3 regions of the Shinella sp. Sh6 genome follow, and region 1 is predicted to be linked to each of the others. Evidence: riboswitches for the same ligand, from Rfam matches in the RefSeq annotation. Region 1 holds a riboswitch; each other region holds the start of a gene.
The links. A riboswitch is a leader RNA that binds a small molecule or an ion and turns the genes downstream of it on or off. The one in region 1 is predicted to bind thiamine pyrophosphate.
Positions count from the first base shown of each region.

Region 2: it holds a riboswitch for thiamine pyrophosphate, as region 1 does, so the genes downstream of both, thiB (thiamine ABC transporter substrate binding subunit) here and thiC (phosphomethylpyrimidine synthase ThiC) in region 1, are expected to answer to the same signal.
Region 3: it holds a riboswitch for thiamine pyrophosphate, as region 1 does, so the genes downstream of both, thiD (bifunctional hydroxymethylpyrimidine kinase/phosphomethylpyrimidine kinase) here and thiC (phosphomethylpyrimidine synthase ThiC) in region 1, are expected to answer to the same signal.

Region 1 is NZ_AP044005.1:2,923,623-2,933,467, reverse strand. It holds gene ACZ5TO_RS14010 (IclR family transcriptional regulator) at 1-560, shown strand, start outside; gene ACZ5TO_RS14005 (amidohydrolase family protein) at 620-1,453, shown strand; gene ACZ5TO_RS14000 (thiamine phosphate synthase) at 1,454-2,059, opposite strand; gene ACZ5TO_RS13995 (thiazole synthase) at 2,056-2,829, opposite strand; gene thiS (sulfur carrier protein ThiS) at 2,831-3,028, opposite strand; gene thiO (glycine oxidase ThiO) at 3,025-3,999, opposite strand; gene thiC (phosphomethylpyrimidine synthase ThiC) at 4,002-5,813, opposite strand; TPP riboswitch at 5,905-6,021, opposite strand; gene ACZ5TO_RS13975 (Bax inhibitor-1/YccA family protein) at 6,335-7,051, opposite strand; gene ACZ5TO_RS13970 (anti-sigma factor family protein) at 7,076-7,849, opposite strand; gene ACZ5TO_RS13965 (sigma-70 family RNA polymerase sigma factor) at 7,836-8,381, opposite strand; gene ACZ5TO_RS13960 (hypothetical protein) at 8,513-8,737, opposite strand; gene ACZ5TO_RS13955 (TfuA-like protein) at 8,856-9,569, opposite strand; gene ACZ5TO_RS13950 (YcaO-like family protein) at 9,566-9,845, opposite strand, start outside.
Region 2 is NZ_AP044005.1:3,417,210-3,427,054, forward strand. It holds gene ACZ5TO_RS16375 (M48 family metalloprotease) at 1-6, opposite strand, end outside; gene thiQ (thiamine ABC transporter ATP-binding protein) at 221-940, opposite strand; gene thiP (thiamine/thiamine pyrophosphate ABC transporter permease) at 933-2,558, opposite strand; gene thiB (thiamine ABC transporter substrate binding subunit) at 2,560-3,567, opposite strand; TPP riboswitch at 3,606-3,716, opposite strand; gene ACZ5TO_RS16395 (MFS transporter) at 3,811-5,010, opposite strand; gene ACZ5TO_RS16400 (AraC family transcriptional regulator) at 5,121-5,942, shown strand; gene cobF (precorrin-6A synthase (deacetylating)) at 6,071-6,847, shown strand; gene cobG (precorrin-3B synthase) at 6,844-8,190, shown strand; gene ACZ5TO_RS16415 (precorrin-8X methylmutase) at 8,187-8,819, shown strand; gene ACZ5TO_RS16420 (precorrin-2 C(20)-methyltransferase) at 8,816-9,547, shown strand; gene ACZ5TO_RS16425 (precorrin-3B C(17)-methyltransferase) at 9,544-9,845, shown strand, end outside.
Region 3 is NZ_AP044005.1:3,817,958-3,827,802, reverse strand. It holds gene ACZ5TO_RS18315 (ion channel) at 1-458, shown strand, start outside; gene coaBC (bifunctional phosphopantothenoylcysteine decarboxylase/phosphopantothenate--cysteine ligase CoaBC) at 547-1,752, shown strand; gene ACZ5TO_RS18305 (class II glutamine amidotransferase) at 1,745-2,566, opposite strand; gene ACZ5TO_RS18300 (AraC family transcriptional regulator) at 2,789-3,583, shown strand; gene ACZ5TO_RS18295 (LysE family translocator) at 3,662-4,273, shown strand; gene thiD (bifunctional hydroxymethylpyrimidine kinase/phosphomethylpyrimidine kinase) at 4,277-5,086, opposite strand; TPP riboswitch at 5,126-5,222, opposite strand; gene ACZ5TO_RS18285 (peptide chain release factor 3) at 5,434-7,014, opposite strand; gene dut (dUTP diphosphatase) at 7,100-7,564, shown strand; gene ACZ5TO_RS18275 (GNAT family N-acetyltransferase) at 7,569-8,456, shown strand; gene ACZ5TO_RS18270 (LysE family translocator) at 8,519-9,136, shown strand; gene cysK (cysteine synthase A) at 9,234-9,845, shown strand, end outside.

The DNA.
Region 1 (9,845 bases):
AGCTCCATGCGCCGGTGCGCCGGCTCGTCTCCTTCGCCGTGCCGGTGATGCGCGAACTTGCCGAAGCCTGCCGGCAGGCGAACCAGCTCGTGGTCTTCGACCGCGGCAATCCGGTGGTCATCGCCCAGCAGGAGGCGCCCGGCTACTGGGGCATCTCCATCCGCGTCGGCTCGCGCATCGGCCTTTTCGACACGGGCTCCGGCCATGTGCTGCTCGCCTTCCGCCCGGAGGTGGAGCGCGCCCGCATGATTGCCGAACATGCCGGCGAAGGCGGCGCGGACGGGCGCATGACGGCGGAATTTTCCGCGCGGCTCGATCTTATCCGCGCGCGCGGCTACGAGATAATGCCGAGCGCGCAGACGGCCGGCGTCATCAACCTTTCCGCCCCGGTGCGCGGGGCGGACGGCACGGCGATCGCCGCGCTGACCGTGCCCTATATCACGCTGATCAACACGCCGGGCGCACCCGACATCTCCGCCGCCATCCAGCTCGTCACGCAGGCGACCGCGCGCCTTTCGGACATGACCGGCGCGGGCTTCACCGCGGAAGGCGACGCATAATTCGTATTTGAACGGCTCATTCTTCTGTGCCAGTCTGCCGTCCCGAGGAGGCCCGCCGCATGATCGTCGACACCCACCTGCATCTCATCTACCGCGACCGGCTGTCCTATCCGTGGCTGGCCGGCACGCCGCCGCTCGACGCCGATTTCACCCACGAGACCTATGCGCGCGAGGCGCGCCGGCTCGGCATCGTCGCGGCGCTGCACATGGAGGTGGACGTCGCGGAAGAGGACATGGCGCGCGAGACGGAGATGGTCAAGGCGCTTTCGCGGCAGGCGGGGAGCCTCCTTGCCGGCGCCATCGCCTCCTGCCGGCCGGAATCGCCGGATTTCCCCGCCTATCTCGAAACGGTCCTTGCCGATCCCTTCGTGCGCGGCTTCCGCCGCGTGCTGCATGTCGTGCCGGACGACGTTTCCGAGGGCGCGCTCTTCCGCGAAAACATCCGCCGGCTTGCGGGAACCGGCCTCAATTTCGATCTCTGCGTGCTGCCGCACCAGATCGAGAAGGCCATTGCGCTTGCCGATCTTTCCCCCGACGTCTCCTTCGTGCTCGACCATTGCGGTGTACCGGACATCAAGGGTGGCGGCTTCGATGCCTGGAAGGGGCCGCTCGCCGAGATCGCCCGCCGGCCGAACGTGACGGTAAAGCTCTCCGGCATCCCGGCCTATGGCGCGGAGGACTGGACGCTGGAGGACCTCAAGCCCTATTTCGCCCATGTGGCGGAGAGCTTCGGCTTCGGCCGCATGGTCTGGGGCAGCGACTGGCCGGTCTGCACGCTGGGCGGCGGGCTTTCCACCTGGGTTGGCGCGACGCAGGCGCTGCTCTCCGGCGTCAGCCTGGAGGAAAAGCGCCGCGTCCTTTCGGAAAACGCCCGCCGGCTCTGGAAGATCTGATCAGCGCCAGCGGGCCGTCCGGGCGATCCATTCGCGGGTGCGCGCCTCCGGCTCGGCGCTCCGCGTGATGTCCGTCACCACGGCGGCGCTGTCGGCGCCGTTCCCGAAGACGACGGAAAGGCGGTCCGGGTTGAGCCCGCCGATGGCGACAAGCGAAAGCGGCGCGATGCGCGCCTTCCACACCTTCAGCCTTTCCACCCCCTGCGGCGCCCATTTCATCTGCTTGAGGATTGTCGGCCAAACGGGGCCGAGGGCGACGTAGTCGGGGCTTGCGGCAAGCGCGGTTGCGAGCTCCGCCTCGTCGTGGGTGGAAAGGCCGAGCTTCATTCCGGCGGCGCGGATGGCGGCGATATCGGCCTCCGCAAGGTCCTCCTGTCCCAGATGCACGAAGTCGCAGCCCTCCTTGATGGCGATCCGCCAGTAGTCGTTGACGACGAGCTGGCAGCCATGGGCGGCGCAGGTGGCTTTCGCGCGGCGGATCTCGGCGCGCAGGTGCGCCTCCGGCAGGTCCTTCATGCGAAGCTGCACGAGCTTTACGCCGAGCGGCACGAGGCGGTCGATCCAGCCGGCGCTGTCGACGATGAGATAGAAGGGATCGAGCGTCATGCGAAGACGGCCTTTCCGATGACGGGGGTGGAGGGGACGGCCATGTCGCGCGGTTCCAGTGGCACGGCCCTGTGCGCCAGCCGTCCCGCCTCGATGGCGAGCGCAAAGGCCTCGGCCATCGCGGCGGGATCGCCGGCGCCGGCGACGGCGGTGTTGAGCAGCACGGCATCGTAGCCGAGTTCCATGACGGCATTGGCATGGGACGGGCGGCCGATGCCGGCATCGACGATCAGCGGCACATCCGGGAAATGCGCCCGGAAGGTTTTGAGCGCCGCCGGGTTCACCGGCCCCATGGCCGAGCCGATCGGCGCGCACCAGGGCATCAGCACCTTGCAGCCGGCCTCCAGCAGCTTTTCGGCGACGACGAGGTCGTCGGTCGTATAGGGGAAGACCTGGAACCCCTCGCCGGTCAGGATGCGCGCCGCCTCGACGAGGCCGAAGACATCCGGCTGGAGCGTATCGTGATGGCCGATCACCTCCAGCTTGATCCAGTCCGTGCGGAAGACGTCCCGCGCCATCTTCGCCGTCAGCACCGCCTCCCGCACGCTGTGGCAGCCGGCCGTGTTGGGCAGGACCCGCACGCCGAGATCGCGCACGAGGTCGAAGAAGGCCCCGCCCGCCTTGCCACCCGCCGTCTCGCGGCGGAGCGACACGGTGACGATTTCCGCCTTCGCGCGCCGCACCGCCTCGGCGAGGATGGCGGGGGAGGGATAGCGGGCGGTGCCGAGCAGCAGGCGCGATTCCACCCATGTATCGTAGAGCTTCAGCATCTCAGCCTCCCTGCATGGGCGAGAGGATTTCGATGCGGTCGCTTTCGCCGAGCGTGAAGGCGGCGCGGTCCTCGCGATGCACCAGTTCGCCGTTCACCGCCGTTGCCAGCCATTCGCCCTCGTAGTCGAGGGCCGAGAGGAGATCGGCGAGCGTTGCGGCGGTTGTCTCCTGTTTCTCGCCGTTGACGATCAGGGTCATGAGGCTTTCCTTTCCGGTTGTTCGGCAAGCAGGCGCCGCGCGACCTCCCCGGCCATGGCGGGCGCGAGCAGGAAGCCGTGGCGGTAGAGGCCGTTGACATGGAGGGTCGTCCCCGCCTCCGTCACGCGCGGCAGGTTGTCGGGAAACGCCGGGCGGATGCCGGCGCCCGTTTCCGTAAGCCGTGCCTCACCGAAGGCAGGATGCAGGGCATAGGCGGCATTCAGCAGCTCCATCAGCGAGCGGGCGGTGACGGGGCCGGCATCGTCGCTCTCGATCATCGTCGCGCCCACCATGAAGCGACCTTTCCCGCGCGGCACGATGTAGATCGGGTGGCGCGGATGCAGGAGGCGCACGGGGCGGGAAAGGGTGATCTCGCCGGTTTCCAATGCCAGCATCTCGCCGCGCACGCCGCGAAGCTCGGGCAGGCGGCCGATCTGCGCAGCGCCGGTGCAATCGACGATACGGTCGTATCCGGCGGGTTCTTCCGCGCTGGCGAAGAGGAAGCGCATGCGCGCCTCCTCCAGCCCCGCTGTCAGCGCCGCGAGCGTATGGCGCGGATCGAGATGCGCCTCCTGCCGGAAGAACAGCGCCCGGCGGAAACGGCCGGCAAGGTCCGGCTCCAAGGCGGCGATGCCCGCTTCGTCCAGCCATTGCCAGCCGCTCGTGCGGCCGGCGAAGCGGTCGAGCTCGCCGGCATCGCGCCCGCTGGCAACCACCAGTGTTCCCTGCCGCTGCACATGGCCGGGAAGCGCCGCCTCCCACCAGTCGGCGGCGCGGCGGCCGAGCGTGAGGACGGGTTCCTCCGCGCTCTCCCGCTCGCACCACGGCGCCAGCATGCCGCCGGCATAGCCGGAGGCGCCGAGGCCCGCCGCCGCGTTGCACTCGGCGATGGTGACGTCGAAGCCGTGGCGATAGAGCTGCCAGGCGACCGTCAGGCCGGCGACGCCGGCGCCCTTGACGAGAATGCGCATGGTCATTCCCCCGCAAGCGGCATGTAGAGCTCGCCCCCCTCGCGGAACCTGGCGGCCATCGCCTCCAGCCCCTCCTTCTGCGCCTCGGCGCGGATATCGTGCGAGATGCGCATGGAGCAGAATTTCGGCCCGCACATGGAGCAGAAATGCGCGACCTTGTGCGCCTCCTTCGGCAGCGTCTCGTCGTGGAAGGCGCGCGCCGTCTCCGGGTCGAGCGAGAGGTTGAACTGGTCCTCCCAGCGGAACTCGAAGCGGGCGCGCGACAGGGCGTCGTCGCGGATTTTTGCCGCCGGATGGCCCTTGGCGAGATCGGCGGCATGGGCGGCGATCTTGTAGGTGATGACGCCCACCTTCACGTCGCCGCGGTCGGGCAGGCCGAGATGCTCCTTCGGCGTCACGTAGCAGAGCATGGCGGTGCCGAACCAGCCGATCATCGCCGCGCCGATGCCGGAGGTGATGTGGTCGTAGCCCGGAGCGATGTCCGTCGTCAGCGGCCCGAGCGTATAGAACGGCGCCTCGCCGCAGGTCGCAAGCTGCTTGTCCATGTTCTCCTTGATCTTGTGCATCGGCACATGGCCGGGGCCTTCGATCATGACCTGGCAATCCTTCGCCCATGCGATCTGCGTCAGCTCGCCCAGCGTTTCGAGTTCGGCGAATTGCGCGGCATCGTTGGCATCGGCGATGGAGCCGGGGCGAAGGCCGTCGCCGAGCGAGAAGGAAACGTCGTAAGCGCGGCAGATGTCGCAGATATCTTCAAAGTGCTCGTAGAGGAAGCTCTCGCGATGATGGTGCAGACACCACTTGGCCATGATCGAGCCGCCGCGCGAGACGATGCCGGTGACGCGGTTCACGGTCAGCGGAATGTAGTGCAGCCGCACGCCGGCATGGATGGTGAAATAGTCGACGCCCTGCTCGGCCTGCTCGATCAGCGTGTCGCGGAAGACCTCCCAGGTGAGGTCCTCGGCGATGCCGTTCACCTTTTCCAGCGCCTGGTAGAGCGGCACGGTGCCGATGGGGACCGGCGAGTTTCGGACGATCCATTCGCGGATATTGTGGATGTTGCGGCCGGTCGAAAGGTCCATGACCGTGTCGGCGCCCCAGCGGATCGCCCAGACCATCTTCTCCACCTCCTCCGCCATGGAGGAGGTGACGGCGGAGTTGCCGATATTGGCGTTGATCTTCACCAGGAAATTCCGGCCGATGATCATCGGCTCGGCTTCCGGGTGGTTGATGTTGGCGGGGATGACCGCCCGTCCGCTCGCGACCTCCTGGCGGACGAATTCCGGCGTCACGAAATCGGGAATGTGCGCGCCGAAACTCTCGCCGTCGCGGGCGAGCGCCTCCTTCGCGGCCTTGCGGCCGAGGTTTTCGCGGATGGCGATGAACTCCATCTCCGGCGTGACGATGCCGGCGCGGGCATAGGCGAGCTGCGTCACGGCCCGGCCGTCCTTCGCGCGGCGCGGGCGGCTCAGCACCGGGAATTCCGGCGTCAGCCGCTCGCCGGTGGCAAAGCCGTTGTCCTCCGGGCGGACATGGCGGCCGTCATAGGCCTCGGTGTCGCCGCGGGCGGCGATCCAGCCTTCGCGAAGGCGCGGCAGGCCGGCCTCGATGGCAACGGCATGGGCGGGATCGGTGTAGGGACCGGAGGCGTCGTAGACGGTGACGGGCGGCTCGCCGGAGGTCGGATGCAGGGCGATCTCGCGCATCGGCACGCGGATATCCGGGTGCAGTTCGCCGGGAATGTGGATCTTCCGCGAGGCGGGCAAGGCGCCGGTCGTGACGGTGGGGGTGAGTTTCTGGGCGGCAATGTTCATCGGTGAGGCTCCAAGTTTGCAGTTGGAGACCCAGTCCTAGAGCCGGAATGATGGAAGGACGCCGATGCGCAATCCGGTTCACGGATTGCCCCTCACAGCGCTTGCACCGTCCCTACGCCAGTATGAACTGGATCAGGTTCAACGGGTCACTGCGCTGCGGATGCCAGCAGTATCTCAGCCCCTTGTCGGGACCCCCCTGGTGAATGCGGTAAGCAAAAACGCTATGGGAGGATTTGTCAACATAGGTATTTTATGTAAGTATTTGCTTACTTTTTGTTGCGCTGCGCATTGATGATATCTAGCTGAAACAACAATCGAATTACGCCCCGCGTGACGCCCTCTCCGTCGTCATCCTCGGGCTTGACCCGAGGATCCACCGAAACGGCACGCGTGGAATTTGGGGCATGGATCCTCGGGTCAAGCCCGAGGATGACGAAGGAGAGGGGAGAGAGGAGGGGCTTGGCGGAAAGAAAAACGGCGGGGCATAGCCCCGCCGTCCCAGTTGACGTGGCTTGGGAAAACTATTCCCGCTCGCCCGTGAAATTCAACAGCAGCTGGAAGATGTTGACGAAGTTGAGGTAGAGGGAGAGCGCGCCGAAGACGGCCATCTTCTGCTGGGATTCCTGGTCGATGTTCTCGGCATATTGCTCCTTGATGTTCTGCGTGTCCCAGGCGGTGAGGCCGACGAAGACGGCGATGCCGATCACCGAGATGGCGAACTGCAGGGCGGTCGAGCCGAGGAAGATGTTGACCACGGAGGCGATGACGACGCCGATGAGGCCCATCATCAGGAAGGAGCCGAACTGCGAGAGGTCGCGCTTCGTCACGTAGCCGTAGAGGCTCGTCGTGCCGAACATGGTGGCGGCGATGAAGAAGGTGCGGGCGATGCTCGTGCCGGTGAAGACGAGGAACACCGAGGCGAGCGAGAGGCCCATGACGGCGCAGAAGGCCCAGAAGGTCATCTGCGCGGCGCTTGCCGACATCGTCTGGATCCTGAACGAGAAGAAGAAGACGAAGGCGAGCGGCGCCAGCATCACCACCCATTTGAGCGGCGAGGTGAAGATCGGCACGTAAAGCGCCGGCGTGGAGCCGACGACAAAGGCGACGAGGCCGGTGATGACGAGGCCGGCGCCCATATAGTTGTAGATGCGCAGCATGTGCTGGCGCAGGCCCTCGTCGAAGAGGGCGGCCGACTGCGCCTGCGCGCCGTGGCCGTATCGCTGCTGGATGGGTTCCATGGTGGTTCTCCTTTGTAGGGGGGATCAGTAGAGCGTGCGCAGGAGGTCCCGCGCGGTTCCGGCGAGGTCGTCGGCCTTGCGGCTTTCCGAGACCAGCGCATAGGCGACGTCGCCGATCTGCCAGTAGGCGGCGCGGGCATTGTCGGCGTGGAAGAGCAGGACCTGCTGCACGGCGAAGGAGCCGGGGCGCACGGCGAAGAGCGACAGGCGCTCGCCCTTTTCCGGCTCCAGTTCCAGCTCCACGCTCGGGCCGTAGACGGAGGGGTAGACCTGCGCGTCGATCACGCTCCAGCCCTCCGGCAGGTCCGGCAGGACGATGGCCGTCGCTGAGCGGATTTCCGCCGGGTCGAAGCCGTCGGTCTCCGGCTGCGATGCCATGGCGTCGCGCAGGAGCGTGGTGCGGTGCGCGCGCACGGCCTCCTCCACGAAGGCGGGCGGCGGGGTGGAGGCGATGACCTCCGTTGCACCGAACGGGCCGAAGGCGGCATGGGCCGCCCAGCCGGCGGCGACAAAGAGCGCGATGGTGGCGGCGCGGCGCAAGCCCGTGAAGACGCGGCGGCGCGACAGCGAACGCTCCAGGAGCCGCGCGGCCTCGCGCGTCGCGAGTCGGCCCGGCGTGCGGTGGTCGGCGAGCGCCAGGCGCAGTTCGTCGCGCACGCGCAGGTCCTTCATGATCTGCGCGGCGACCTCCGGCCGTTCCGAGAGATAGGCTTCCACCTCGATGCGCCGGCCGACGGCGAGCTGCTCGTCGACATAGGCGTTGAGGTCGGATTCGAGGATGGGATCATTGCTTGTCATCGCCAGTGCCTCCGACGAGTCTGAGATGGGTGCCCGGGCCGGCCCGCTCGCCCTGCTCGAAGGCGCGCAGGCGCTGGCGCGCGCGGGCGACGCGCGACATCAGCGTGCCGACGGGAATGCCGAGCGCCTCGGCCGCCTCCTGGTAGGAAAGCTCCTCGATGGCGACCAGGTGCAGGGCCGCGCGCTGCTCTTCCGGCAGGGCGAAGAAGGCGTTGCGGAGCTGCGTGAGGCGGACCGAATGGTCCTGGTCGGCGGGCGCCACGGTCTGAGCGATCCCGGCGAGGGCGTCGAGGCGGCGCTCCTGCGAGCGGCGCTGGCGCAGCCGGTCGACATGGGCATTGTGCAGGATCGACATCAGCCAGTTGCGCACATTGGCGCCGGTGCGGAAGGTCCCCTGCCGCTCATAGGCCTTCACGAGCGCGTCGTGCACGAGGTCTTCGGCCTCGTCCGCACTGCGCACGAGCGAGAGCGCATAGCGCCGAAGCGCGCCGAGCTGGCCGATCACGTTGAAGCCGGGTGTCTTTCCGTTCATGCCCCAGTATACGGAACCCGGGCCGCTTCCATTCCATCCCTATCGAGAAAAAATCGCATGGGGATTGCAAACGGGATCGACGGCCGGTCCTCAGACGAGGGCCGGCCGTGCGATATGCCTTGGAGAATGGATCAGCAGAGCGGCGAGCGGTTCATCAGCATGATGTCGCTCGACGTCAGCGTGACGCGCGACGGCTCGTCGATCTGGTCGAGCACGGCATGCAATGCCTTGTCCAGGCAGAACTCGGCGACCTCCGCGTTCAGCGATTTTGCCGATTCCAGCGCGAAGGCGACAAGCCTTGCCAGCGCCATCAGTTCATGACTGCGGTCTTCACTCTCGATCGTATCGATGTCCATGTCCCTGCCCCCGGAGCGAACGCTCTTTTCTAGCCCTCGCGGCGAGTATAGGCGTGACACTTCCGCTTCGCGCGTGACTTGGGCGTGACACACGCGGAATGGGAAAACGCGCGTTCTTTCAGGTTTCCGGTTGATCTGCCGCCATGCGCCAGAGAGATGTCGCCCGAAAGCGCCAGTCTCCCCGTTTTGCAGGGCTTTCCGTACCGCAGTCGCGAAGCGCGGCGAGGAGGGCGAGTGCATCTTCCCGCTTTCTGTCCACATTTTCTGCGAGGATAAGTTGTATCAAATCGGCGCGGTTTTCCGCAAGGCCAGCCCCGCTGAGGATCGCGGGCCAGGTCCGGTCCTTGTAGAAGAGGGCGCGGGCGGCGGTGCGAAGGCGTTCCAGGTCTTTTCCGCCGAGGCGTCCCAGCGTCTCCAGTCGGTCGAGCGTCGCTTCCACGTTGACGAGGGCGAGCGAGAGGGCGGGATAGCCGAGTTCGGCCGGCCCGTGCAGCAGCGCGACATCCGCGTCGTCGACACGGCGGCCGCCTGCATAATCCTCGTAGATGGCGCCGATGCCGATCATGCCGAAGGTGTCGCATTCGGCTGCCCGCAGCGCGCCCATGCTGGCCGCGCCGAAGACGGCGACACCCGCCTCCAGCGCATAGAGGATCTCCTTGTGCCAGACGGGCGCGACATGCTCGAAATTGCCGTCGACGATGCCGATGGCCGTCGCGCCTGCACGCACCGCGGCAAGAACGTCGCCATGGGCGGCCGGCGGGCGGGCTTCGACCGCGCCGGCGCAAAGGCGGGGGGCATCGGGCAGGCTGGGACCGGCGAAGAGGATCTTCATGGCGTTCCGAACACCATGCGGGACAGCGCGCGGGGGCCGACGGCATGGCGGCGCGCCCCTTCGGGATTTTCAAGGGCGGGCACGACCATCTTGACCACCGAGACGGGAAGGGAGGCATCGCCGAGCGGCACCGCGACGACCGGGCCGATGCCGGCCGCCGCCAGCCGCTCCAGGCACCAGGCGAGCAGCGCGGCGGCATCGCCCGAGGGAGCGGGGTAGGCCTTCGCCGGCCGCGGCCGGGCCTCGAAGAGCGCAAGCGTCTCGGCCGGCAGCGGC
Region 2 (9,845 bases), 490 kb from region 1:
CGCCATGTCTCTTGCCCAAGCCCCTTGATGGGTTCGCGCCCTTGCCACAGCCCTCGGGTGCAGCGCGGGCGCGCATCTTCGCGCCTTCGAATGGATGAGATAGACGCGCCATACCCGGCCGGCAACTCCCGATTCGACAAACGGTTTTCATGTGGCTCCGGTGACACAGGGGGGCGTCCAAATTGTGGCGCGGCGGAGCGACAGGATGACCTGCCCGATGCTAGATCGCCGAATGGCCGAGGAATTTTGCAACGCCTGGTGGTTCCCGACGCGAAAGGAAATCGCGTACCGGCTCGTCGAGCACGATCGCGCCTTCCTCGATGAACATCGCCCGGTCGGCAAGCCGGCGGATATCCTCCGGCTGGTGGGTGATGAAAAGCATCGTGCTCTTCGTCTCGGCGCGCAGTTCGGCGAGAAGGTCCGCCATCTCGCCCCGCATGGCCGGATCGAGCGCGGCGAAGGGCTCGTCGAGCAGAAGGATCGGCCGGCGCCGCACCAGAGCGCGGGCAAGCGCCACGCGCTGGCGCTCGCCGCCGGAAAGCGAGCCCGGCAGGCGCCGCTCGTAGCCGCCGAGCCCGACGCGCGACAGCGCCGAGAAGACGCTCTGGCGCGCCGCCGAATCGAGCTTCAGCCCCGGATCGATGCCGAGGCCGACATTGTCGGCGATGGAGAGGTGGGCGAAGAGATTGTTGTCCTGGAAGACCACGGAGACCGGCCGCTCCGCCGGCTCGCGCCCCGCCATGTCCTTCCCGAGCAGTTCGACGCGGCCCGTGCGCGGCGTCTCGAAGCCGGCGATGACGTTGAACAGCGTCGATTTCCCCGCTCCCGAGGGGCCGGCGACGGCCACCGCCGCACCGGCCGGGACGGCGCAGTCGAAGGCAAGCCGCTTTTCCGCAAAGCGCACGGTCACGTCGGAAAGGAGGATCGCGGTTTCAGGCATCGGACGATGGGCTTTCGCTGGAACGGTCCGCCGCCGTCGAGGGCAGCGTCAGGAGAAGGCATAGCACGCCGAGGACGAGCGCGATGCCCGCCGCATCCGCCGTGCGGTAGCTCGCCATGCGGGAAAAGAGCAGCCAGGGCAGCGTGACGAAGCCTTCCGCGCCGAAGATGGCGACCGCGCCGAGATCGCCGAGCGACAGCGCCATGGCGAAGGCGAAGGCCGTGAGGAAGGGTTTCTTCAGCGCCGGCCAGTCGATCCGGATAAAGCGGTCGAACCCGGTAATGCCGAGGCTGAGGGCCAGCCGGGCGGTGCGCGCCAGATGCGTGCGATAGGCCGGCTCCAGCACGCGGATCACGAAGGGCAGCGCCATCAGTGCATTGATGACCGTGACGATGGCGGGCGCGAAATGCCCCGTCTCGCCGAAGGTGCGCAGCATCAGGAACCAGCCCGTCGCCACGACGACCGGCGGCACGAGAAGGATGAGCGAGCCGACCGCCGGCAGCGCCCGCGCCATCAGCCGCGTTCCCATGCCCGTATCGCCCGCGCCGAGAAGCTGCGGCACCAGCACGATGGGCAGGGCGACCGCGAGGCTGAGGCTCGCCGAGGCGAAGGCAATGGCAAGGCTGGTGAGAAGCGCCCGATGCAGCAGCGGATCGAGCGCAAGCCGCGTGAAATCCGCCGCAAGCCCCGAGACGAGGGTGGCGGCGAGCGGGGCGGCGGTGAACAGCGTGAAGACAAGGATGACGAGCCTGTCGGCAAGGCGCCGCCGGCGCCCGTCGAAGCGGCGGATCGCGCGGCCCGCCGTCGCGCCCTCCTCGGGCGGGCGGCCGAAGAGCGAGAGGAGCGCGATGAGCGCGCCCGTCACGACGATCTGCAGGAAGGCGAGCAGCACGGCGCGCGCCGGATCGAAATCGAAGCGCAGCGCCTGGTAGATCGCTACCTCGATGGTGGTGGCCGCCGGCCCGCCGCCGAGCGTCAGCACGATGGTGAAGCTCGCCGCGCAGAGCATGAGGACGAGGCCGGCAATGCCGGGCAGCACCCTTCGGATGACCGGCCATTCGATCAGCCGGAAGACCGCCCCGCCCCGCATGCCGAGATTGGCCGAGGTCAGCCAGTATTCCGGCGGGATGCGCTCCAGCGCGGCGACAAGGAAGCGCACGGCGAGCGGCAGGTTGAAGAAGACATGGGCGATGAGGATGCCGGCAAGCCCGTAGACGCTGACGGGATTCTTGAGGCCGGCGAGCCGCAGGAGATCGTTGACGACGCCCTGCCGCCCCCAGATCTCGACGATACCGAGCGCGGCGACCAGCGCCGGAAGGCCGAGCGGCACGACCGAAAGCCGGAGGATCCACACGCGCCCCGGAAAGGTCCGCTGGCGCGCCAGCGCCCGGGCGACGGGGATGGCGAGCAGCACGGAAAGCGCGGTGGAGAGCACGGCCTGCATCAGCGTGAACGTCGCCACCCGCCGGATATAGGCATCGAAGAGCGGCGCGCCGCCGCCCTCGCCCGCGTGGCCGAGCAGCACCACCGTCGCCGCGCCGACGAAGGCGACGACGCCGCAAAGGGCGAAAGCCCCTGCGGCGCGCAGCGTCCGGCGTTCGGCGCGGGCGAACAGCATCTTATTTCGCGCTCATGGCGGAAAGCCACTCGTCGATCCAGGCCTTGCGGTTGGCCGCGACCTCCTCCGAGGACATCAGGAAGGTCTTTTCCGGCTTCACCAGCGCGTCGAAGGCGGCCGGCAGCGGCTCCTTCGTCTTGCCGACGGGCATCATCCAGTTGGTTTCCGGGATGACCGACTGGAACTCGGGCCCGACCATGAAGGTCAGGAACTTCCGGGCGAGATCCTTGTCGTCGGAGGTGCGCGTCATTCCCGCCACCTCGATCTGCACGTAGTGCCCCTCGGAGAAGGCGGCCGCCTTGTAGCGCTCGGTGTTCTCCGCGATCACATGATAGGCGGGGGACGTCGTATAGGAGAGCACCATCGGCGCCTCGCCCTTGGTGAAGAGGCCGTAGGCCTCCGACCAGCCGGGCGTGACGGTCAGGACGCGGTCCTTCAGCTTGCCCCAGGCCTCGCCCGCCTTGTCGCCGTAGACGGACTTCACCCAGAGCAGGAGGCCGAGGCCCGGCGTCGAGGTGCGCGGGTCCTCGATGACGATCTTCTGCGAGGCGTCGCCCTCGACGAGGTCCTTCAGGCTCGACGGCGGGTTCTTCAGCGTCTCGCTGTCATAGACGACGGCGAAATGGCCGTAGTCGTAGGGCAGGAACGTATCGTCGGAAAAGCCGCCCGGCACGGTGAGGCCTTCCGATGTCAGCCCGTGCTTTTCGAAGAGGCCCGTCGCCTTGGCCTCGGAGATGAGGTTGGTGTCGAGGCCGAGCACCACGTCGGCTTTCGTGCCTTCGCCCTCCAGCTTCAGGCGCGTGAGGAGCTCGACGCCGTCGGCCGCGCTCACCCACTCGACCTTGCAGCCGCAGGTCTTCTCGAAGGCTTCCTTGACCTTCGGCCCCGGTCCCCAGTCGGCGACGAAGCTTTCGTAGGTGTAGACGGTCAGCGTCTTTTCCTGCGCGAACGCGGGAAAGGCGAGGGATGCGGCAAGCGCCGCGATCGAAATGAGAACAGTCTTGCGCATCGGCGCCTCCTTGTCTGGTCACAAACGGGAATAGGGCGCTGGATGTGCCGTCTAATCCCTCCGCCGGTACGAGCCGGATCAGGTTCTTCGGGTTGGCGAAACCGCCTCTCAGCCGGCAGGCAAACCTGCGGGCACCCCGTTAGAGCAGGAGAAGGCATAATGCCGCGCGCGGCCGCGCGCAATAGCAAAGGCCCGGATGCGGGGTGCATCCGGGCCTCTTTTCGTGCGTGCTTCCGGCAAGGTTCAGTGCTTTGCCGGCAGGCGCGGCAGGAAGACCGTCAGGATGCCGAGCAGCGGCATGTAGGAGCAGGCCTTGAAGACGAAGCCGATGCCGCGGCTGTCGGCGACGCCGCCGAGCAGGGCCGCCGCAAGGCCGCCCGCGCCGAAGGCGAAGCCGAAGAAGATGCCGGCGATCATGCCGACGCGGCCCGGCACCAGTTCCTGCGCGAAGACGACGATGTTGGAGAAGGCCGAGGAGAAGATGAGGCCGATCATCACCGTCAGCACGCCCGTCCAGAAGAGGTTGGCATAGGGCAGCAGCAGCGCGAAGGGAATGACGCCGAGGATCGAGAACCAGATGACGAAACGCGTGCCGAAGCGGTCGCCGATCGGCCCGCCGAGGAAGACGCCGAGCGCCGAGGAGCCGAGGAAGAGGAACAGCATGAGTTGGGCCTGCTGCACGTCGAGGCCGAAGCGGTTGATCGTGTAGAAGGTGAAATAGCTCGAGATGCTGGAGAGATAGGCGTTCTTCGTCGTCGTCAGCAGGACGAGGACGGCGAGCGCCCAGGCGACCTTGCCGCGCGGCAGCGGCAGCTCGCGGCTCGCGGCCGGGCGGCTCGCGGCAAGCCGGCGCTCGCCGGCATACCAGTTGCCGACCCAGGTGAGGATGCCCATGCCGAGAAGGGCGACGACCGAGAGCCAGGCGACGCTCGTCTGGCCGAAGGGCAGCACGATGAAGGCGGCGAGCAGCGGCCCGAGCGCCGTGCCGGCATTGCCGCCGACCTGGAACATCGACTGGGCGAGCCCGTGCCGGCCGCCGGAGGCAAGGCGCGCGACGCGCGAGGATTCCGGATGGAAGACCGCCGAGCCGAGACCGATCAGGCAGGCGCCGAAGACGAGCACCGGGAAGGAATGCGCATAGGCGAGCATGATCAGCCCGACGAAGGTGCTGCCCATGCCGACCGGCAGGGAGAAGGGCATCGGCCAGCGGTCGGTGACGAGGCCGACGGCCGGCTGCAGCAGCGAGGCCGTGACCTGGAACGCCATGGTCAAAAGGCCGATCTGCACGAAATCGAGCGCATAATTCTCTTTGAGCAGCGGATAGAGCGACGTCAGCAGCGACTGCATGATGTCGTTCAGCATGTGGCAGGCGCTGACCGCCAGGATGATGGAATAGGTGGTGGTGACGGCGCCGCGCGGGGCCGCAGGAACGATAGTGGACATGGTGGCCTCGAAATGGTCCCAGGGGAGGAGATCCGTTGCGCCTCCATTACAAGGATTGCGTGCGGCCTGCTTTTGTGGTGAGGTCCACTTCTTACGCGAATGGGCCAAAGATGGAAAAATTGACCGCCGCACGCCTGCAGGCGCTCAACGACGAACATGTGCGCAATCTCGCCCGCATGGAGCAGTCGAATGCGGATGTCCTCGTCCACAGCACCGATATTCCGGGCGGTTATGTTGTGCCGCTGCACCGCCACCGCCGCGCGCAGTTCCTCTGCGTCTTTTCCGGCGTGGTGCTGGTGGCGACGGACCGCGGGCGCTGGATGATCCCGCCCGGCCATGCCCTCGTCATTCCGCAGGGCCTCGAGCATTCCGTCGAGATGTGCAGCGACGTCAGCATGCGCTCGGTCTACATCCATGCGCCGACGGGCCAGGCGGCCTCGCCCGAGCCGGCGGTGCTGGAGGTGACGGAGCTTGCCCGCCAGCTCATCGCCACGGCCGTGCAGCAGGGCCGGGTGCCCGACGACCGGGGCCGGGCGGACCTCGTGATGGCGCTGCTCCTCGACGAGATCGGCCGCCTGCCGGAACGCCGCCTCGGCCTGCCCTTCCCGGCGAGCGGGCGGCTCGCCGGCCTCTGCCGCGATTTCGTCGACCATCCCTCGCCCACCGCCAAGATCGACGATTGGGCAAGGCAGCTCCATATGAGCCGGCGCACCTTCACGCGCTTCTTCCGGCAGGAGATGGGCGTCAGCTTCGTCACCTGGCGCCAGCAGGCCTGCCTCTTCGCCTGCCTGCCGCGCCTTGCCGCCGGCGAGCCGGTGACACGCGTCGCGCTCGACGCCGGCTACGAGAGCGTTCCGGCCTTCACCACCATGTTCCGCCGCATGCTCGGCACCTCGCCGCGCGCCTATCTTTCGAGCCGCGCGGCGGCATAAGCGTCTCAAAAAGACCGGCAAAGGGCGCGATCCGGGGGCTGTTTTCTACGGCCGTTTGGGATTAGGAAGGACAGGCGGGACCCATTCCGGGCCGCAACCGGGAGCGCAGGCCGCACGGGAGACAGGGTTTGAGGAAGATACTGGTCATCGGCATCGGCGCGGGAAACCCCGAGCACATGACCGTGCAGGCGATCAAGGCGCTGAACCGCGCCGACGTGCTGCTCATCCCGACCAAGGGCGACGAGAAGGCGTTCCTCGCCGATGCCCGCCGCGAAATCTGCGACCGTTTCCTCGAAAATCCCGCCTGCCGCATCCTCGACTATGCCGTGCCGGTGCGCCGGGCCGACGGCTCCTACGAGGACGGCGTCAACGACTGGCACCACGCCATCGCCGCGATCTACGAGCGCACCCTCGCCGACATGGGTGAGGACGAGACGCTCGGCCTCCTCGTCTGGGGCGATCCCATGCTCTACGACAGCACGCTGCGCGTCGTCGGGCATGTGCGCGCCGCCGGGCGGGTTTCCTTCGAGACGGAGGTGATCCCCGGCATCACCAGCGTGCAGGCGCTCTGCGCCGGCCACGGCATCGCGCTCAACCGCATCGGCCTTCCCGTCGAGATCACCACCGGCCGCCGCCTTGCCGAAGGCTGGCCGGAAAGCGCGCGCGACGCGCTCGTCATGCTCGACGGCGTGCAGGCCTTCCGCACGGTGGAAGACCCGGAGGCGGAAATCTGGTGGGGCGCCTATCTCGGCACGCCGCACGAGATCCTCCTGTCCGGCCGGCTGGCCGACATGGCGGAAACCATCGCCGAAACCCGCCGCAGGGCGCGCGAGGACCACGGCTGGATCATGGACACCTACCTGATCCGCCGCCCCGCCGCGGACACGGGGGAGGACGCCTCGTGACCGCAGCCACCGCCCTTCGCAACGCACCGGATACGCTCCGCCGCGGCGCCTGCCCCTCCATCGCCGCGCCGATGCGCACCGGCGACGGCCTGCTCGTCCGCCTTCGCCCCGTCGCGCCCGCGCTTTCGGCCGCGGACCTCTTAGCCCTTGCCGACCTCGCCCGCCGACACGGCAACGGCCTGATCGAGATCACCGCCCGCGGCAATCTCCAGCTCCGCGGCCTTACCGAAGCCGGCGTGCCGCAGCTTGCCGAAGGCCTGCGCAAGGCCGGCATCGTCCCGCAGACGGGCGTTGCCGTCGAAATCCCGCCGCTTTCCGGCATCGACCCGTCCGAGACCGCCGACGCCGTGCCGCTCGCTGAAGCCCTGCGCACGGCGCTTGCCGCAGCCGCCCTCCCGCTTGCGCCCAAGCTTGCCATCGTCGTCGACGGCGGCGGCGTGCTGGCGCTGGCCGACATGGTCGCCGACATCCGCCTCGACGCCGTTTCCACGGCGGGCGGGGTCCGGTGGCGTCTTTCCATCGGCGGTGATCGCCTTACGGCGAAGCCCGTCGCGCTGCTCCTGCCGGAAGAGACGGTGAACGGTGTCATGACGCTCGCCGCAGCACTCGCGGCACAGGGGCCGACGGCGCGGGGCCGCGATCTCGACGCAGCCGCCCTCGCCATCACATTCGCAGCCACACCGGCCCCAGCCCTTGCCGGCCTCGCACGCCGCCACCCGCTCGGCGCGCACCGCATCGGCGATCGAACAGTGCTCGGCATCGCCCCCGCCTATGGCCAGATGCAGGCCGAGCGGCTCGCCGCGCTCGCCGAGGGCCTGTCCGCCTGCGGCGCCACCGCCTTCCGCCTCGCTCCTCATCGCACGCTCCTCGTCTGCGGGCTTTCCGACGACGCGCTTATAAGCGCGCAAGCCTGCGCCGACCGCGAAGGCTTCTGGTATCGGGAGGACGCGCCCGGCCGCACCGTCTCGATCTGCGCCGGCGCGGCCGGCTGCGCCTCGGGCGCCTTCGATACCCGCGCCGCCGCCGATACGCTGGCAAACGAAGCCGGCGCGCTCCTTGACGGTTCCGTCGCCGTTCACATTTCCGGCTGCCCGAAGGGCTGCGCCCATCCGGCCGCCGCCGCGCTCACCCTCTGCGGCACCGCGGCCGGCGTCGGCCTCGTCCTGAATGGGCGGGCGAGCGACACACCCGCCGCCACGTTGCCGGCCGCCGGCCTCACGCCCGCCATCGGCCGCCTCGCCGCCCTGCTGCGCGCACGCCGCACCGAGGGCGAGACGGCAAAGAACCTTTTCGACCGCATCCCGCCCGCAGAGCTCGTCTCTGCCTATCAAGGCCGCTCATGACACAGTACGACTACATCAAGGATGGCACCGCCATCTACGAACGCTCCTTCGCGATCATCCGCGCCGAGGCCGACCTTTCGCGCTTTTCCGAGGCGGAGGCGGATGTCGCTGTGCGCATGATCCATGCCGCCGGGCTGGTGGAGGCCGCGCCGCACTTCGTCTTCTCGCCCGGCTTCGTCGCGGCGGCCCGCGGGGCGCTTGAGGCCGGGGCGGCGATCTTCTGCGACGCGGAGATGGTGGCGCGCGGCGTCACCGCCGCCCGCCTGCCGGCGAACAACGACGTGCTCTGCCTGCTGCGCGATCCGCGCACGCCGGAGATCGCGAAAGAAATCGGCAATACCCGCTCGGCCGCAGCCATCCGCCTCTGGCTCGAGCGCATGGCGGGCTCGGTCGTCGCCATCGGCAATGCGCCGACGGCGCTCTTCTACCTGCTCGAGCTCCTGCGCGACGGCGCGCCGAAGCCGGCGGCGATCCTCGGCATGCCGGTCGGCTTCGTCGGCGCGGCCGAATCCAAGGATGCGCTCGCCGAAAACTCCTACGGCGTGCCCTTCGCCATCGTGCGCGGCCGGCTCGGCGGCAGTGCCATGACGGCGGCCGCCCTCAATTCGCTGGCAAGGCCGGGGGTATGACGATGGCGGGAAAGCTCTATGGCGTCGGCACCGGCCCCGGCGATCCGGAACTCCTGACCCTGAAGGCGGTGCGCGCGCTCAGTGAGGCCGACGTGCTCGCCTTTTTCGCCAAGGCGGGCCGGTCCGGCAACGGCCGGGCCATCGTCGAGGGATTGCTGAAGCCCGGCATGGCGGAACTGCCGCTCTACTATCCGGTGACGACGGAGATCGACAAGGACCACGGCGACTACAAGGGCCAGATCACCGCGTTCTACGACGCCTCCGCCGCGGCCGTCGCGGACCATCTTGCCGCCGGCCGCACGGTCGCGATCCTCTCGGAGGGCGACCCGATGTTCTACGGCTCCTACATGCACCTGCATGTACGGCTCGCCGACCGTTTCCCGACCGAGGTCATCCCCGGCATCACGGCGATGTCCGGCTGCTGGTCGCTGTCGGGCCTGCCCATCGTGCAGGGCGACGACGTGCTCTCCGTCCTGCCGGGCACGATGGTCGAGACCGAACTGTCGCGCCGTCTCGCCGACACGCAGGCCGCCGTCATCATGAAGGTCGGCCGCAACCTGCCGAAGATCCGCCGGGCGCTGTCGGAGGCCGGCAGGCTCGACGAGGCGATCTATGTCGAGCGCGGCACCATGGCGACGAGCAAGTCCATGCGCCTTTCCGAAAAGCTCGACGACACGGCGCCCTATTTCTCGCTGGTGCTCGTGCCGGGCTGGAGCGGACGCGCATGACCGGCCGGCTCTTCGTGATCGGCACCGGCCCCGGCAACCCGGACCAGATGACGCCGGAAGCCCGGCACGCCGTCGCGGCGTCGACCGAATTCTTCGGCTATTTCCCCTATATCGACCGGCTGGACCTTCGCCCCGACCAGGTCAAGGTCGCCTCCGACAACCGCGAGGAGCTGAACCGCGCCGAGGCCGCGCTGACGCGCGCGGCGGCGGGGGTGGATGTCTGCGTCGTCTCGGGGGGCGATCCCGGCGTCTTCGCCATGGCGGCCGCCGTCTGCGAGGCGATCGATGCCGGGCCTGC
Region 3 (9,845 bases), 890 kb from region 1:
TCGCGTTCCTCCGGGTGCTGCGCATCTGGGCGATCAGCCAGAGCAAGCTCGTTACCCTGATGCTCTACCGCACCGGCAACGGCGACAAGGAAGACATCATCGAGGCCTGCGCGAATTTCCTCGTCTTCCTCTTCCTCGTCACCGGCTTCGTCTACAGCAACTTCTTCTACGGCGCGGACGGCTTTGCCGGCTTCGTCGACGCGCTCTATTTCTCCGTCGCCACCGTCACAACCACCGGCTTCGGCGACATCATCCTGCCCGGAACGCTGGGCAAGCTCACCTCCATCGTCACCATGATCATCGGCATCTCGCTCTTCGTGCGCCTCGCGCAGGCGATCGTGCGGCCCTACAAGGTGACCTTCCCCTGCCCGCAATGCGGCCTGTCGCGCCACGAGGCGGACGCGGTGCATTGCAAGGCCTGCGGCCATGTGCTGAACATTCCCGACGAGGGCGCCTGAGCGCTTCTGCCCGAAACGGCTTGGAAAAGCCTTTTCAAAGGGATAGGAGGAAAGACCACCATGCGCCTCACGAGCCCGGGACCCCGCCATGCCGCTTGCAGGAAAACGCATCCTCCTCGTCATCTCCGGCGGCATCGCCGCCTACAAGAGCCTCGACCTCATCCGGCGCCTGCGCGAGCGCGGCGCGGAGGTGCGGCCGGTCATGACCGCCGGGGCGCAGGAATTCGTGACGCCGCTCGCCGTCGGCGCGCTCTCCTCCGGCCATGTCTATACGGACCTCTTTTCCCGCGAGGACGAGCAGGATGTCGGCCATATCCGGCTGGCGCGCGACTGCGACCTCGTCCTCGTCGCACCCGCCACCGCCGACCTGATGGCGAAGATGGCGAACGGCCTTGCCGGCGATCTCGCCTCCGCCGTCCTCATCGCCACCGACCGGCCGGTGCTGCTCGCGCCCGCCATGAACCCGAAGATGTGGGCCAATCCCGCGACCCGCCGCAATGTCGAGACGCTTCGCGCCGACGGCCATGCCTTCATCGGCCCCAATGCCGGCGAGATGGCGGAAGGCGGCGAGGCGGGCACTGGCCGCATGGCCGAGCCGCTGGAGATCGTCGCGGCCGTGGAAGGCCTTCTCGACGGCGGCACAAGGCCGCTTGCCGGGCGCAGGGCCGTCGTCACCTCCGGTCCGACGCACGAGCCGATCGATCCGGTGCGCTATATCGCCAACCGTTCCTCCGGCCGGCAGGGCCATGCCATTGCCGCGGCGCTTGCCCGGCTCGGGGCGGACGTCACGCTCGTTTCCGGTCCCGTCACCCTCCCCGACCCGCCGGGCGTGAGTGTGATCAGGGTAGAGCGGGCCGAGGAGATGCTTCAGACGGTGCTTTCCGCGTTGCCGGCGGACATCGCCGTGATGGTCGCCGCCGTCGCCGACTGGCGCGCGGCGGCGCCGAATGCGGAGAAGATCAAGAAGCAGCCGGGCGAAGGCCCGCCGCCGCTGATGCTGACGGAGAACCCGGACATCCTGAAGACCGTCGGCCACCATGCGGACCGCCCAAAGATCGTCGTCGGCTTTGCCGCCGAGACGCAGGACGTCGAGAAGAACGGCCGAGTGAAACTGAAGAAAAAGGGCGCGGACCTCATCGTCGCCAACGACGTCTCGCCGGAAACCGGCATCATGGGCGGCACACGCAACAGCGTGAAGCTGATCACCGAGGCCGGTATCGAGGCCTGGCCGGACCTTTCCAAGGACGAGGTCGCCGACCGCCTTGCCGGCTGGATCGCCGAGCGGCTTACTTGACGAGGGCGAGTTTCGCTTCCATTCCGCCCGCCGGACGACCGGCGGGCGAGAAGATGCGCACGTCGACGCCGTTTTCCCCGAGCACGACGGCGCTGCCGTCCGGGATCTCCACCCAGGCTTCCACCTCGTCGTTCAACGGCTCGGACACGAGGCAGTAGCCGCCGGTCTCGCCCATCGGCGCGGCATAGAGCGTGGGCGCGGCGAAGTCCGTCGCATAGCGCACGGCATAAAGCTGCCGGCCGTCGGAGAAGGCCGCCGTGAAGCGCACGAGCACGCGGCGCTCCAGATGCGCGGCGAGCCGCTCGACGAAGGCGATCGTCTCGGCCATCGCGCCGAGCGGATCGCGCTCCAGGCCGAATTGCAGGGCGAGCAGGAACAGGAGTTCCGAATCCGTCGAGCCGGTGCGGGAATTGTAGAGGTCGTTGTCGAGCATGGTTTCGAGCGGCCGGCGCAGGTGCTCGAAATCGGCGATCTGGCCGTTGTGCATGAAAGACCAGACGCCGTGGACGAAGGGATGGCAATTGTCGCGCCGCGTGCCGCCGCCGGTCGCAGCCCGCACATGGGCGAGGAAGAGCGGCGAGCGGACCTGCCGGGCGATGCTCCGGAGGTTACAGTCGGACCAGGCCGGCAGGATGTCGCGGTAAAGGCCGGGCTCCGGCCTTTCGCCGTACCAGGCGACACCGAAGCCGTCGCCGTTCGTCGCCGTCTTGGCGCGGGTGGCGCAATGGGATTGCTCGATCAGCGAATGGGCGGGCGAGGACACCAGTTCCTCGAGATAAAGCGGTTCCCCGCGATAGGCTGCCCAACGGCACATGACGCACTTCCCGCTTCAAAGGACCGGCGCGAACCGGCGTTAAACCCGACGCATTAACCATGGCACTGCCCGGATTTTCAACGCAAATGGGTAAAAATGCGTTAACGAATGTAAACGGGGCGAAACCATGCGTGTCATTATGGCGCACGCCGCGCGGCGCGCGGTTTCCCATGGAACAGATGCGGCATTGACGCCGCCGTGCGGATGCCGAAAGATCGCGCCATGGCGAACGGGCATTTCCGGATTCTCAAGACGCGGGTCGACGGCATCGAGGCGGTCTTCGCCGACAGCCGGCTGAGCTTCGCGCGCCATACGCACGAGACCTTCGGTATCGGCTTCATCGAGCGCGGCGCGCAGAAATCGGCAAGCGGGCGCGGCCTCGTCGAGGCGGAGGCCGGCGACGCGATCACCGTCAATCCCGGCGAGGTGCATGACGGCGCGCCGCTCGGCGAGGGGCCGCGCGCCTGGCGCATGCTCTATCTGCGGCCGGATCTCGTCGGGACAGCCGCCGCCGATATTTTCGAGGGACGGCCGCGCGAGGAATTCTACGCGCCGGTGCTGGCGGATGCGCGCATCGCCCGCCTCGTCTCGGCGAGCCTTGCCGCGCTGCTCTCGGGCGATGCCGCGCCCCTTGCCGGCGAGGAACGGCTTCTCCTCCTGCTCGCCGCCGTTCTGAGGGAGCGGGCACCGCCGCAGGAAGCGGCAGCCGCGATCGCCCGCGCCTGCGAGAGGATCGACACGGACCCGGCCGCGGCGGTGACGCTTCATGACCTTGCCGACGCGTGCGGCATCGGCCGTTTCCGCTTGCTGCGCGATTTCGCCCGCCTCACCGGCCTGACGCCGCATGCCTACCAGCTCCAGCGCCGCACCGACCTTGCCCGGCGGATGATCGCCGCCGGCACGCCGCTCGCCGAGGCGGCCATGGCGGCGGGCTTTGCCGACCAGAGCCACATGACGCGCAACTTCACGCGCCGCTACGGCTATACGCCCGGCGCCTATCTTTCCGCCCTCGCCTGATCTTCCCCGCAATTCCGTTCAAGACCGGCGACGGCCCTCCGGTGTTCCCTGCCGCTTTCTCCAGCCACGGGAACTCCCATGACCACCGAATTCCTCATCACCTCGCTCGTCGTCATCCTCCTGCCGGGCACGGGCGTGCTCTATACGCTGGCGCTCGGCATGGGCGGCGGCTTCCGCGCCGGCCTGCTTGCCGCCTTCGGCTGCACGCTCGGCATCGTGCCGCATATCCTTGCCAGCGTCGCCGGCCTTGCCGCGCTGCTCCATGCGAGCGCGCTCGCCTTCGAGACGCTGCGCTATCTCGGCGTCGCCTATCTCCTCTTCATCGCTGGAAGCCTGCTGCGGCAGGACGGGGCGCTGGATGCGGGACCGGCGCAGCCGGCAGGCCGGGCCTTCTCCATCCTGCGCAAGGGCGTCCTCACCAATATCCTCAACCCGAAGCTCTCGCTGTTCTTCCTCGCCTTCCTGCCGCAATTCGTGCCTGCGCAGGCACCCGATGCGACGGTGCGGATGCTCTTCCTCGGCGGCGTCTTCATGGCGCTGACCTTCCTGGTCTTCGCGCTCTATGCCGCGCTTGCCGCGGGGCTGCGCCGGCAGGTGCTGGGCCGGCCGAAGGTCATGCTGTGGACCCAGCGCAGCTTTGCCGCCGCCCTCGGCCTGATGGGCCTGCGGCTGGCGCTCGCCGACCGCTGACGCCTATCGCCAGAGCGCATGGAAATGGTGCAGCGGGCCGTGGCCGGAGCCGACGGAAAGCGCATCCGCCCCGCGCACCGCACCGGCGACGAAGCGCTTCGCCGCCGCCACGGCCTCGGCAAGGGGCCGCCCCTTGCCGAGTTCCGCCGCAAGGGCACTCGACAGCGAGCAGCCGGTGCCGTGCGTGTTGCGCGTCGGCACCCGCACGCCTTCGAGCCAGCGCACGCCCTCCGCCGTCGCCAGCACGTCCGGGCTCTCAGTGCCCGGCAGATGCCCGCCCTTGAGCAGAACCGCCTTCGGGCCGAGCGCAAGCAGGCGCCGCGCCTGATCCTCCATGCCGGCCCGGTCCACGGCTTCCGCCGCCCCGAGAAGCGCGGCGGCTTCCGGCAGGTTGGGCGTCAGTACGCTCGCAAGCGGCAGCAGCCGGCGCGTCAGCACCGAGACGGCCTCCGCCGCCAGCAGCGGGGAGCCGCCCTTGGCGATCATCACCGGATCGAGCACGACGGGAACCGCGCGGTGCGGCGCGAGCGCATCCGCCACGGCTTCGGCGATCTCCGCCGAGGCGATCATGCCGATCTTCACCGCATCGATGCGGATATCGCGGAAGACATCGGCGACCTGCGCCGTAACGAAGGCGGGCGGCACGGGATGGACGGCGGAGACGCCTTGCGTGTTCTGCGCCGTGAGAGCCGTCAGCGCCGCCATGCCGTAGGTGCCGCAGGCCGCGAAGGCCTTGAGGTCGGCCTGGATGCCGGCGCCGCCGGACGGATCGGACCCCGCGATGGAAAGGATGTTGGCAATCGTCTCGGCCATAGCGCCTCCTTCTAGCGGAGGCGGCCTGCGGGCGGCGGGAAACGGCACCCTGCGACTCCCTCCGCCGGCATGATCCGGTTCAGGTTCAAAGGGTGCTTCTCAGCCCGCCTGACGGCGGACGCCCCTGTCCGGGGAGGGTTGTCGCAGATGCGGGCGCGCGTGTCACGGGGAAAGTCGCAGGCGGAAGGTTGCCCCTCACCCTAACCCTCTCCCCGCGAGCGGGGCGAGGGGACGTGCCCCACGAACCGCTATTGCTTTAGGAAAACGGTGCGTCATACCCCTTCGCCCCGCTTGCGGGGAGAAGGTGGCCGGCAGGCCGGATGAGGGGCTAAGCGACGCCCGCCATCTCACGCCTTGCTGACGTGATACTCCTTGATGGCCACCATCTTGATCGCCGGGTAGCGCTCCGCCTCGTAGCGCAACGAGAAGGAATCCTGCGCGAGGAAGACCGGGTCGCCGTCGAGGTCGCGGGCGATGTCGCCGCGGCGCTGGGTGACGAACTTGTCGAGCTCGGCCGCGCTGTCGGACGAGATCCAGCGGCAGACGGAAAAACGCGACATCTCGAAGGAGACCGGCAGGCCGTATTCGGCCGAAAGCCGCTCCTTCAGCACGTCGAGCTGCAGCGCACCGACGACGCCGACGATGGCGGGCGAGCCGTCCTCCGGCGAGAAGAGCTGCACGACGCCCTCCTCAGCCATCTGCTGGAGCGCCTCCTTCAGCTTCTTGGCCTTCATGGCGTCTTCCAGCCGCACACGGCGCAGGATTTCCGGCGCGAAGTTGGGCACGCCCTCGAAGACCAGCGCCTCGCCCTCGGTCAGCGTATCGCCGATGCGGAGCGTCCCGTGGTTGGGAATGCCCACGACGTCGCCGGCATAGGCCGTATCGGCAAGCTGGCGCTGCGAGGCGAAGAAGAACTGCGGCGCCGAAAGGCCGATCGTCTTGCCCGTGCGGGCAAGGCGCACCTTCATGCCGCGCTCCAGCATGCCGGAGCAGACGCGGGCAAAGGCGATGCGGTCGCGGTGGTTCGGGTCCATGTTGGCCTGGATCTTGAAGACGAAGGCCGTCATCCTGTCTTCCGCGGCATGGACCTTGCGCACGTCCGCCATCTGGTCGCGCGGCGGCGGCGCGAAGGCGCCGAGCGCATTGATGAGGTCGCGCACGCCGAAATTCCTGAGCGCCGAGCCGAAGAACACCGGCGTCAGGTGGCCTTCGAGGAAGGCCTCGCGATCGAACGGGCGGCAGGCTTCGCGCGCCAGTTCCATCTCCTCGATGAAGGCCTCGCGCTCGTTTTCCGGCAGGTGCTTCGCGACCTCGGCGGCGTCGTCCATCTTCACCGGCTGGACCTGCGTGTCCGAGCCACGGAAGGTGCGGTCGGCGAGATGATAGGAGCCGCAGAAGGTCTTCGAGCGGCCGACCGGCCAGGTGATGGGGGCCGTGTCGAGCGCCAGCTTCTCCTCCACCTCGTCGAGGATCTCGAACGGGTCGCGGCTCTCGCGGTCCATCTTGTTGACGAAGGTGATGATCGGGATGTCGCGCAGGCGGCAGACCTCGAAGAGCTTCAGCGTGCGTGGCTCGATGCCCTTGGCCGCGTCGATGACCATGACAGCGGCATCCACCGCCGTCAGCGTGCGGTAGGTGTCGTCGGCGAAGTCCTCGTGGCCGGGCGTATCGAGGATGTTGAAGACATTGCCGTCATATTCGAAGGTCATGACGGAAGTGACGACCGAGATGCCGCGCTCGCGTTCGATCTTCATCCAGTCCGAGCGGGTCTGGATGCGGTCCTTCTTCGCCTTGACCTCGCCGGCGAGCTGGATGGCGCCGCCGAAGAGAAGGAGCTTTTCCGTGAGGGTGGTTTTACCGGCGTCCGGGTGCGCGATGATCGCGAAGGTGCGGCGGCGGGAGACCGCCTCGGCAAGGGTTTCGGCCATGTTCAAGCAATATCCTGTGAGTTGCCGCGTCTTTACAGGCTCCGCCCGGAAAGTGCAATTGACGCGCACGCCCGCCCGCCGGCTTATGGGCCGCATGCAGACAAAGCCCGCCCTCCTTCTCATCCGCCTGCCGCACGGCGCGGATATCGCGCTTCCCGCCTACGAGAGCGAAGGCGCGGCCGGCATGGACCTGCGCGCCGCCGTCGAGGCGCCGATGGTGCTGGAACCGGGCAAGCGCGCGCTGGTGCCGACCGGCTTCGTCTTCGAGATCCCGCACGGCTACGAGGGGCAGGTGCGCCCGCGCTCCGGCCTCGCCTTCAAGCACGGCATCACCTGCCTCAACACGCCCGGCACCGTCGACAGCGACTATCGCGGCGAGGTGAAGGTGCTGCTCGTCAATCTCGGCGAGGAGGCGTTCACCGTCGAACGCGGCATGCGCATCGCCCAGATGGTGATCGCCCCCGTGACGCAGGTGGCGGTGAACGAGGCGGCGCAGGCGAGCGAGACGGCGCGCGGGGCCGGCGGCTTCGGCTCCACCGGCGTGCGCTGAGGCCATGCCCGGCCGAAACGGCCTCACCTTCCGGCAGGACTATTTCGGCGACACGGCCGCCTGGCTTGCGCTTGCGGCCCTCCTCGAAGACACATTCGGCATCGACGTGACGATCCTCGACCGGCTCGGCGGACCGGATCCGTCGAGCGTTCCCTTCGCCTTCTTCGATGCGGCCGGCGCCTGCATCGCCAATATCACCGCCTTCTCGCTGCCGCTCGTCGTGGACGGCGTCTTCGTGCGCGCCGCCGGCCTGCAATCGGGCGCGGTGCGGCCGGATTTTCGCGGACGCGGCCTCTACCGCACCGTCGTGCAGGCGGCGCTCGACCATTGCGATGCCGAGGGCTTCGAGGCCGTCGCGCTCCTCACCGACACGCCGGAGCTCTATCGGCGCTACGGCTTTTGCCCGATGGCGCTGCATCGCTTTGTCGGGCCCGTGCCTGCCCAAGGGAAGGCCGGCCCGGTGCGGCGGCTGGATATGGCGAGCGAGGCCGATGTCACGGCGCTCGCCCGCCTGCTGGAGGGCCGGCGGCCCGTCTCGGACCGGTTCGCGCCGCTGCGGCAGAAGGAGATGTTCCTTTTCAATGCGGCGCTCGATACGGACCTGCGGCTCGACCTGATGGAAGAGGCCAACGCCGTCGTCGCCTGGCGGCGTGAGGAAGACGGCAGCTTCGGCCTCGTCGACATCGTCGGTGCGCACATTCCCCGCCTTGCGGATATTCTCGCTAGCCTGCGGGTGACGCCGCCGCATGTCACCGTGCATTTCGCGCCGGATCATCTCGGCTGGGAGGCGCGCGCGGTGCCGCAAACGGGGGAGCTCGCGCTGATGCTGCGCGCGGCGGAAGACCTTCGGCCGGCGCTGCCCTTCGGCCTGCCGCCGACGGCGGAGTTCTGACCCGACCCGCTCATTGCGGCGGGCTTGCAGGCGCGATAAAAGACGATCCGAAGGAGCCTTCCATGACCCTTGCCGTTCTTCTCGCCTATTGCGGCGCGCTGTTCATCGCCGCCGTCATTCCCGGCCCCGGTATCACGGCGATCGTCGCCCGCGCGCTCGGCTCGGGCTTCCGGCCGACCTTCTTCATGGGGCTCGGCCTCATCCTCGGCGACATGCTCTACCTCACCGCGGTCATCCTCGGCCTCGCCTTCATCGCGCAGACCTTCACCACGGCCTTCCTTCTCATCAAGATCGCCGGTGCTCTCTATCTCGGCTATATCGCCTGGAAGCTCTGGACGACCGGCCTGCTGCCCCAGAACATCGAGGCGAAGGGCTCGACGAGCCTTGCCATGTCGTTCCTCTCCGGCCTCTTCGTGACGCTCGGCAATCCCAAGACCATGCTCTTCTACGTGGCGCTGGTGCCGACGCTGGTCGATCTCAATGCGGTCGGGCTCAGGGACTACGGCGTGCTGCTGGCCGCGACCTTCATCGTGCTCCTCGCCGTGCTGGTGCCCTATATCGCGCTTGCCTCGCGGGCGCGGCTCCTCATGCGCCAGCCGAAGGCGCTGCGGCGGCTGAACCGGCTCGCGGCCGGGGTCCTTGCCGGCACGGCCGCCTATATCGCGACGCGCGCGGCATAGGCGGCGCGTCGCCTGCGGCTTTTTGCCGGACGAATCCGGACTCGCCCAAGGCCGCATTCCCTCCTATGGTCTTGCCGGAAGAACCGAGGAGTAATCGATGACCGATACACGAAAGCCCGGCCGCGGCCGCGTCTATGCCTCCATCACCGAGACCGTCGGCAATACGCCGCTCGTCCGGCTCGACAAGTTCGCGAAGGAAAAGGGCGTCGTGGTGACCCTGCTCGCCAAGCTCGAATTCTTCAATCCCATCGCCTCCGTGAAGGACCGCATCGGCGTGGCGATGATCGAGTGGCTGGAAGCCCAGGGCAAGATCACGCCCGGCAAGTCGACCCTCGTCGAGCCGACCTCCGGCAATACCGGCATCGCGCTCGCCTTCGCCGCGGCGGCCAAGGGCTACCGCCTCATCCTCACCATGCCGGAGACCATGTCGGTCGAGCGGCGCAAGATGCTGCTGCTGCTCGGCGCCGAGCTGGTGCTGACCGAGGGGCCGAAGGGCATGAAGGGTGCCATCGCCAAGGCCGAGGAACTGGCCGCCGCCATCCCGGATGCCGTCATCCCCCAGCAGTTCGAGAACCCGGCCAACCCCGACATCCACCGCCGCACGACGGCCGAGGAGATCTGGAACGACACGGAGGGCGCGGCCGACATCCTCGTTTCCGGCATCGGCACCGGCGGCACGATCACCGGCGCCGGCCAGGTGCTGAAGGCC